DNA from 2 places in the Allobosea minatitlanensis genome. Region 1 is predicted to be linked to the other one. Evidence: riboswitches for the same ligand, from Rfam matches in the RefSeq annotation. Region 1 holds a riboswitch; the other holds the start of a gene.
What was found. A riboswitch is a leader RNA that binds a small molecule or an ion and turns the genes downstream of it on or off. The one in region 1 is predicted to bind cobalamin.

Region 1 (3,889 bases):
GGCGCGGCGCGAGGGGCTGTTCTACCTCGCGATCGTCGTCGCGGCCGGGCTTGCCGGGGGGCTGCTGCTGCGGTGGTGGCCGCAATGACCAGGCGCAAGGGCGAGATCACGCCCAAGCACCGCAACCGGTCGCATCCCTATCAGGTGGCGCTCGACCGCACCCCGGGGCCCATAGCATACGGCATCATGTACCGCTGGGCGGCCTGGTTCGATTCCGAGACCACCCCGCTCGGGCTGCACGGCATGTGCTGGTGTTTCTGCAGGCCGGAGGTGGCCGATGCCTTCGCCATGGATTTCGGCGGCCGGCGCATCGACCGCCCCGTCGAGTCGTACTATCTCAAAGTCGACCTGCCGGATGCCAGGGAGCTCGAGCGTCGCGCCAAAACATCCCGGAACGACAGGGTGACCGGCGGGTTGCCGGCGGATACAGCCAGCCTTTTCAGGGAGGCCATCACAATTCCCTTCTCGTCATTCAGCGATCCAGCCGACGTCGCGCGGGCGCAAGGCGCTCTCGACAGGGCCTGGATGATGGTTAGAGATTCCGTGCCGGAGACCGACATCGATCGGGAACGGCTGCGCCTGGCCTACATCGTCGCGAGCTTCGCCCTGATCGCCGTCGACGAGGAAGATCTTGCGCGCCGTGCAGCCGAGCGCTTCCGGAAAGGTCCGCGAGGAGGATGATTTCGCTTCCGAGTTCGGAAACGGGCATGATGCCCGCTCTTCGCTCATATCGCATTGAAAAATCGTCGTTTTACCGAACTCGGAAGCGAGAGCGGCACACTGGCGCATTTGTTCCGAGTTCCGCCGACCGCGCCGACGACATTTCAAGGGGTTAGCGGCAGGCCCGATTTCTGGCTTCCTGAATTTCTGGAATTCGGGCCGCCAAAACCGCGAAGGATCAAATGGCACTAAACGCCGCGCCGCCTGCCGCCTAACTCCTTGCAGCGCCGCCGCTTTCCGCCTGATCCCGCCTATTCCCGGTTAATCCCGCCTCATTGCCATGTGATGCTTCGTTTCACACCGATCCGGCGGCCGAAAAGCGCCTCTCGCGCCGGCTTTGGAAATCGAGCGGCTCCAATTGACCTTGCCATGCTTTCGCCCTAGTCGTGAACGGGACGGTTCCCTCAGGGGATCAAAAGGGAACGCGGTGCGGGCGGCTTGCCGCCCCATGCCGCGGCTGCCCCCGCAACTGTAAGCGGCGAGCCTTTCGCCAGACGCCACTGGGGACTCGGCCCCGGGAAGGCGGCGGAAGGCACCGACCCGCGAGCCAGGAGACCTGCCGTCTGCCGTGGTCACACGCGAGCACGTTCGGACGGGGTGTGCCGATCGCTGATTCGACCGTTTGCCGCCATCTGGCGGCGAAGGGGAGATCGCGTTCGCGGTGACGTGCCACAGACGTCAACGCCCGAGGTTTCCCCGCGTGTTTTCCTTAAGCCAGGCCGCAGGACGCGGCCGCCTCCTGCTCTCCGTCTCGCTGCTCGGCCTGGCCTGCTCCGCCGGCGCCGCCCTTGGCCAGGATCGCGCGGCCGCACCCGCCGCGCAGGATTCGGTCGCGCTCGACGAAATCGTCGTCAGCCCCACCGGCAAGCCGACGCCGGTGCGCGAGGTGGCGAGCTCGGTCACCGTCGTCACCGCCGAGGAGATCGAGCAGCAGCAGCGCCGGACGCTGCCGCAGGCGCTGGCGACCGTACCCGGCCTCAACCTCGTCCAGATCGGCGGCCCGGGCGGGCAGACCTCCGTCTTCATGCGCGGCACCAACTCCAACCACGTCAAGGTGCTGATCGACGGCATCGAGGCCAACGATCCCTCCACGCCCAACCGCTCCTTCGATTTCGGCTCGATGCAGACCGACGACATCGAGCGCATCGAGGTGCTGCGCGGCCCGCAGAGCGGCCTCTACGGCGCCAACGCCCTCGGCGGCGTCATCTCCATCACCACCCGGCGCGGCGAAGGCCCGCCGAAGGTGACCGCCCGGGTCGAGGCCGGCTCGCACGGAACCTTCAACCAGTCGGCCGGCTTCAGCGGCGGCACGGACCGCTTCGACTACGCCTTCAACCTCAGCCATTTCCGCTCGGATTCGACGGATTCCGTACCGTCGCAACTGATCCCGCCCGGGCGGAAGGTGCGGCCGAACGCCTATGATTCCTACACCTACTCGGCCCGGCTGGGCTTCGCCCTCACCGACACGCTGCGGGTCAACTGGACCGGCCGCTATACCGACGGCAAGTTCCTCAACCCCTACGATGCCGGATACCCGAGCGTGCCGACCCCCTATCGCTCGAGCCAGAACTACGCGCAGGCCATGACCCGCGGCGAGGTGGTCTGGGACCCGTTCGCCGGACGCTTCGTCAGCCGCCTCGGCGTCTCCTACACCAACCAGGACCGCTTCAACCGCTCGCCCAACGCCTTCGGCCTGCTCGGCCTGCCGACCGAATATCTCGGCGAGCGCACCAAGGTCGACTGGCGCGGCGACCTCGATATCGCCAAGGGCCACAACCTGATCATGGGCCTGCAATACGAGCGCGAGCGGCTGGAGACGACGAACTTCACCGCCTCCAACGGCAACAGGGCCGCCTTCCTCGAATATCAGGGCAATATCCAGGACCGCCTCTTCCTGGCGGCCAATATCCGCCGCGACGACGACGACAGCTATGGCGGCCACACGACCTGGCGCGTCGCGCCGGCCGTCATCCTGCCCTGGACGGACACCAAGCTGAAGGCGAGCTACGGCACCGGCTTCAAGGCGCCGACGCTGAACGAGCTCTTCGTCGACTACCGCCCCGGCTACAACTTCCACGGCAATCCGGACCTGCGCCCGGAGGAAAGCCGCGGCTGGGACGTCGGCTTCGAGCAGCCCCTCTTCGACCGGAAGCTGCAATTCGGCGCCACCTGGTTCCAGAACAGCATCCGCAACCTGATCGTCACCAACGCGACCTTCGATTCCTACGCCAATGTCGGCAGGGCCCGGACGAATGGCGTCGAAGCCTTCGCGGCGCTGGAGATCTCGCCGCAATTCCGTATCCGCGCCGACTACACCTTTACCCTGGCCAAGGACGAGAGCGCCCGGCAGGAGCTGCTGCGCCGGCCGCGCCACAAGGCCAGCGCCACCGCGACCTGGACCCCGATGGAGAAGCTCACCCTCTCGGCGACGCTGATCTATGTCGGCCCCTGGATCGACGGCAATCGCGACTTCTCGGTGTCGCGCCTCAAGGCCAAGGGCGCGACGCTGGTCAACCTCGCCGCCGAATACAAGGCGACCGACAAGGTCGCCGTCTTCGGCCGCATCGACAACCTGTTCGACAAGCGCTGGGAGAACCCGGTCGGCTTTCTCGTGCCCGGCTTCGGCGCCTTCGGCGGGATCAAGGTGGCGTTGGGCGGATGAGGCGCCTGCGCGCACGGCTTCGGCCGGCCGGCGCCTCCCGTGCCGTCATGCTGGCGGGCGCCGTGGCCTGGGCCCTGCCCGCGCCGGCCGGCGCGGCGGCGGGCAGGCCGGCGCGGATCGTCTCGCTCAACATGTGCACGGACGAGCTGGTCCTGCGCCTGGCCGACCGCGATCGCATCGCGTCCGTCACCTGGCTGTCGCGCGATCCGCGCAACGCCAACATGGCCGAGGCGGCGGGCGCGGTTGGGGTCAATCACGGCCTCGTCGAGGAGGTGCTGGCGGACAGGCCCGACCTCGTCGTCGCGGGCGCCTACACCACCCGCCCGGCCGTCGCCCTGCTGAGGCGCGCCGGCGTGCCGGTGCATGAATTCGGCGTGCCGCGCAGCATCGCCGAGATGCGCGGCCAGATCACGGAGATGGCGGCCCTGCTCGGCGAGGAGGCGCGCGGCGCCCGGCTCGTCGCCGCGATCGACGCGCGCCTCGCCGCCATCGCGGCAAGGCGCCCGG
Region 2 (3,889 bases), 990 kb from region 1:
GATCTCGATCGAGAGGCAGGCGCGACCGGCCGGCCGCGCCTGCTTCCGGCTCGTCAGTGCGCGGCCGCGCGCAGGTCGCGCGCCGCTTCCACCATGTTGATCAGGGCGGGCCTGACCTCTTCCCATTTGCGCGTCTTCAGCCCGCAATCCGGATTGACCCAGAGCTGCTCGTCCTTCAGCCGCTGCCGGGCGAGCCGGAGGAGCTCGGTCATCTCCGAGACGTCCGGCACGCGCGGCGAGTGGATGTCGTAGACGCCCGGGCCGATCTCGTTGGGGTATTGGTAGCTGCGGAAGGCTTCCAGCAGCTCCATCTTCGAGCGCGAGGTCTCGATCGAGATGACGTCGGCGTCCATCGCCGCGATCGCGTCGATGATCTGGTTGAACTCCGAATAGCACATATGGGTGTGAATCTGCGTCGCGTCGGCGACGCCGGAGGCGCAGATGCGGAAGCTCTCCACCGCCCAGTCGAGATAGCGCTTCCAGTCGCCCCGGCGCAGCGACAGGCCCTCGCGCAAGGCCGCCTCGTCGATCTGGATCATCGCGGCGCCCGCCTTCTCCAGGTCGAGCACCTCGTCGCGGATCGCCAGCGCGATCTGCCGGGAGGCCTGGCTGCGCGGGATGTCGTCGCGCACGAAGGACCAGTTCAGGATGGTGACCGGCCCGGTCAGCATCGCCTTCATCGGCTTCTTCGTCAGCGACTGGGCATAGCGCCACCACGCGACCGTCATCGGATTCGGGCGGGAGACGTCGCCGTAGAGGATCGGCGGGCGCACGCAGCGCGAGCCGTAGCTCTGCACCCAGCCATGGCGGGTGAAGGCGAAGCCGGCGAGCTGCTCGCCGAAATACTGCACCATGTCGTTGCGCTCGAACTCGCCATGGACGAGCACGTCGAGGCCGATCTCCTCCTGCCAGCGCACGGTGCGGGCCGTCTCCTCGCGCAGGAACTGCTCGTATTCGGCATGGCCGAGCCGGCCCTTGTCATGGGCGGCGCGGGCCTTGCGGACCTCCGGTGTCTGCGGGAAGGAGCCGATCGTGGTGGTCGGGAAGGCGGGCAGGTTGAAGCGGGCGCGCTGGAGCTTCGCGCGGTCGGCGAAGCCGCTCTTGCGGCGGGCGAAGGCTTCCGTGACCTGCGCCATGCGTGCGGCGACGGCCTTGTCGTTGACCTTGGGCGAAGCCCGCCGGGCGGCGGCGGCCGCGGTCGAGGCCGCGAGCTTGTCCTTCACGCTCTCGCGCCCGCCGGCGAGCGCCCGGCCGAGCGTGGCGAGCTCGTCCATCTTCTGCACGGCGAAGGCGAGCCAGCCCTTCACCTCGGCATCGAGATTGGCTTCCAGCTCCAGGTCGATCGGGCTGTGCAGCATCGAGCAGGACGGCGCGATCTGGACATGGTCGGTGCCGCGCCGGGCCGCGACCGGCTCGATCTTCGCGAGGACCTTCTCCAGATCGGTCTTCCAGACGTTGCGGCCGTCGACCACGCCGAGCGAGAGCACGAGGCCGCGCGGCGCCTTGGCGAGAACCGCGTCGAGCTGCTCGGGCGCGCGGACGAGGTCGAGATGCAGGCCGGCGACGGGCAGGGCGACGGCGGTGTCGAGATTGTCGCAGAGCGCGCCGAAATAGGTCGCCAACATCAGCTTGAGCTGCGGCAGGGCGTGAGCGATCGTCGCATAGGCCCGGCGCAGCGCCTCGCGGGTGGGCTCGTCGAGGTCGAGCACGAGGCAGGGCTCGTCGATCTGCACCCATTCGGCGCCGTTGGCCGAGAGCCGGCGCAACACGTCGACATAGACCGGGAGCAGCTCGCCCAGCAGCGAGAGCGGGGCGAAGTTCGGGTCCTTGGCCTTGCCGAGCTTGAGGAAGGTCACCGGGCCGAGCAGCACCGGACGGGTCTCGTAGCCGAGCGCCTTTGCCTCACGGTATTCGTCGACGGGCTTCAGCGAGGCGAGCTCGAAGCGCTGCCCGGCCTCGAATTCCGGCACCATGTAATGGTAGTTGGTGTCGAACCACTTGGTCATCTCCTGCGCCGGAACGCCGTGATGATGGTCGTGGTCGTGATGGGCATGGCCGCAGGAGGTGTGCGGCCCGGCCGCTCCTTGAGAGCCGCGGGCCATGGCGAAATAGGTGCCGAGCGGCACCGGCCCGCCCTTCCAGCCGTAGATCGCGGGAATCGCGCCGACCATCACGCTGGTGTCGAGCACCTGGTCGTAGAAGGAGAAGTCGTTGGACGGGATCACCGTGATCCCTTGCGCCTTCTGCCGGGCCCAGTTGGCGGCGCGCAGGCCGGCGGCGGTGTCGAGAAGGGATTTCTCGTCGGACTTGCCGGCCCAGAAGCTTTCGAGCGCGGTCTTGAGTTCGCGGCGCGGACCGATGCGCGGCGTGCCGAGAGCGGCGACGGAGACTGATTTTGACATAGGCTCAACCCCAATAAATGGGGGCAAAGGCCATAGCGGACGCGGAGCGACGACCGCCGGACGCGTGTCCGGGCGGAGCCGCCAAGCGCACCACCGGGACACCCCGCCCGAGGACGTTCACGTTGTCGGGGCAGGTCTCCTGGCTCGCGGGTCATCGCTCGTGCCCGTCTTCCCAAGGCCGAAGGCCTCAGTGACGCAGGTGGGCAAGAGCTCGCCGCTTACAGTTGCGGGGGCAGCGCCGGCCTCTCACCGGCTTCCCGTCTTAGCTCCCGCGCGACAGGCCGCACGGGAGAACCTCGACGGTGCCAGTATGCCGATCCCGCCGCAAACGTCAATGGAGATATAAAGACATCTTTATGTCTTTGAATGTGTCGTCGAGCGGTGAGGCAGCGCCGCCGGCTGGTCCCTGCTGGTTCTCATGGGAGCGCGGTCATCCCGGACGCGGCCCTCGGGCCGGCCTTTGGCCGTCCCCCGGAGAGACGCTGCGCAGATCCGGCATGGGTTCCGGGGCAAGCGCGAGACGATCCCGTTTCCCCGTAACATCAGCGGGCGCCAGGGGCGGGAAAGCGCGAAACCCGGCGGGCCTGGCCCGCCGGGTTTCCTGAAGCGATGGTCTCGCGGATATCCTTGGGGGGGAATCAGCCTTCGCTCGCTCTGGCCGGCGCCCGGACGAGGGGCACCATCTGGTCGCCCCAGTTGCCGCTGCCGTCATGGAAACGCGAGACGCGCACCAGCTCGATCGAGATGCCGGCCTCGACGGCGCGCTGCACCGCCTCGTTGAGACGATGAACCGCGTCGGCGAGGCGGTTGATGGCGCGGTCCTCCGCGGACATTTCCGGCTTGGGGACGATCTTGAATTCCGGCTGGGACATGATGGCCTCCCTCTGGAGAATGAATGGGCTGGAAGGCCGGCGCGGGATGCGCCGGCCATGTCTCGATCAGGCGGCGGCGAACTGGTTCATGGCGTTGGCGTGGCCGCCGGCCTTGAGGGCGCGTTCGCCGGCCACCATCTCCTTGAAGCTGTCGCCGAGGTCGGAGCCGACCTCGTGCTGGTGCTTCACCGCCGAGATGCCGCGCCGGATCTCCTCGCGCTGGACGGTGTTGACATAGGCCTTCATCCGGTCCGCCCCGAAATAGCCGCGCGAGAGCTCGTCGACGCTCTTGGCGGTGAGGTGGAAGGTCGGCAGCGTGATCAGGTTGTGGAAGACGCCGGCCTCAGCGGCGATGTCCGCCTGGAAGCGGGCGAGCCTGGCATCGGCCTCGCGGCCGAGTTCGCTGTCGTCGAGATCGGCGGCCATCAGTGCAGGGCCGTCCGGATAGTCCCCGGCTGCGATGCGCCCCTCCTTCAGCCATTCGGCCCGGACCTGCCTGCGCAGGTTCAGCGTCCAGTTGAACGAGGGCGAGTTGTTGTAGGCGAGCTTGGCGCCCGGCGCCGCCTTGCGGATCTCGCTCACCATCGCGGCGATCTCGGCGACGTTCGGCGTATC

Region 2: another riboswitch for cobalamin. It lies ahead of metE (5-methyltetrahydropteroyltriglutamate--homocysteine S-methyltransferase); the one in region 1 lies ahead of ACWH43_RS06395 (TonB-dependent receptor plug domain-containing protein).

Annotation. Positions count from the first base shown of each region.
Region 1 covers NZ_OZ224509.1:1,327,186-1,331,074, reverse strand. The annotation lists gene ACWH43_RS06405 (hypothetical protein) at 1-88, shown strand, start outside; gene ACWH43_RS06400 (hypothetical protein) at 85-681, shown strand; cobalamin riboswitch at 1,102-1,298, shown strand; gene ACWH43_RS06395 (TonB-dependent receptor plug domain-containing protein) at 1,421-3,382, shown strand; gene ACWH43_RS06390 (ABC transporter substrate-binding protein) at 3,379-3,889, shown strand, end outside.
Region 2 covers NZ_OZ224509.1:2,320,831-2,324,719, forward strand. The annotation lists gene metE (5-methyltetrahydropteroyltriglutamate--homocysteine S-methyltransferase) at 54-2,402, opposite strand; cobalamin riboswitch at 2,515-2,716, opposite strand; gene ACWH43_RS11620 (hypothetical protein) at 3,041-3,274, opposite strand; gene ACWH43_RS11625 (isocitrate lyase) at 3,341-3,889, opposite strand, start outside.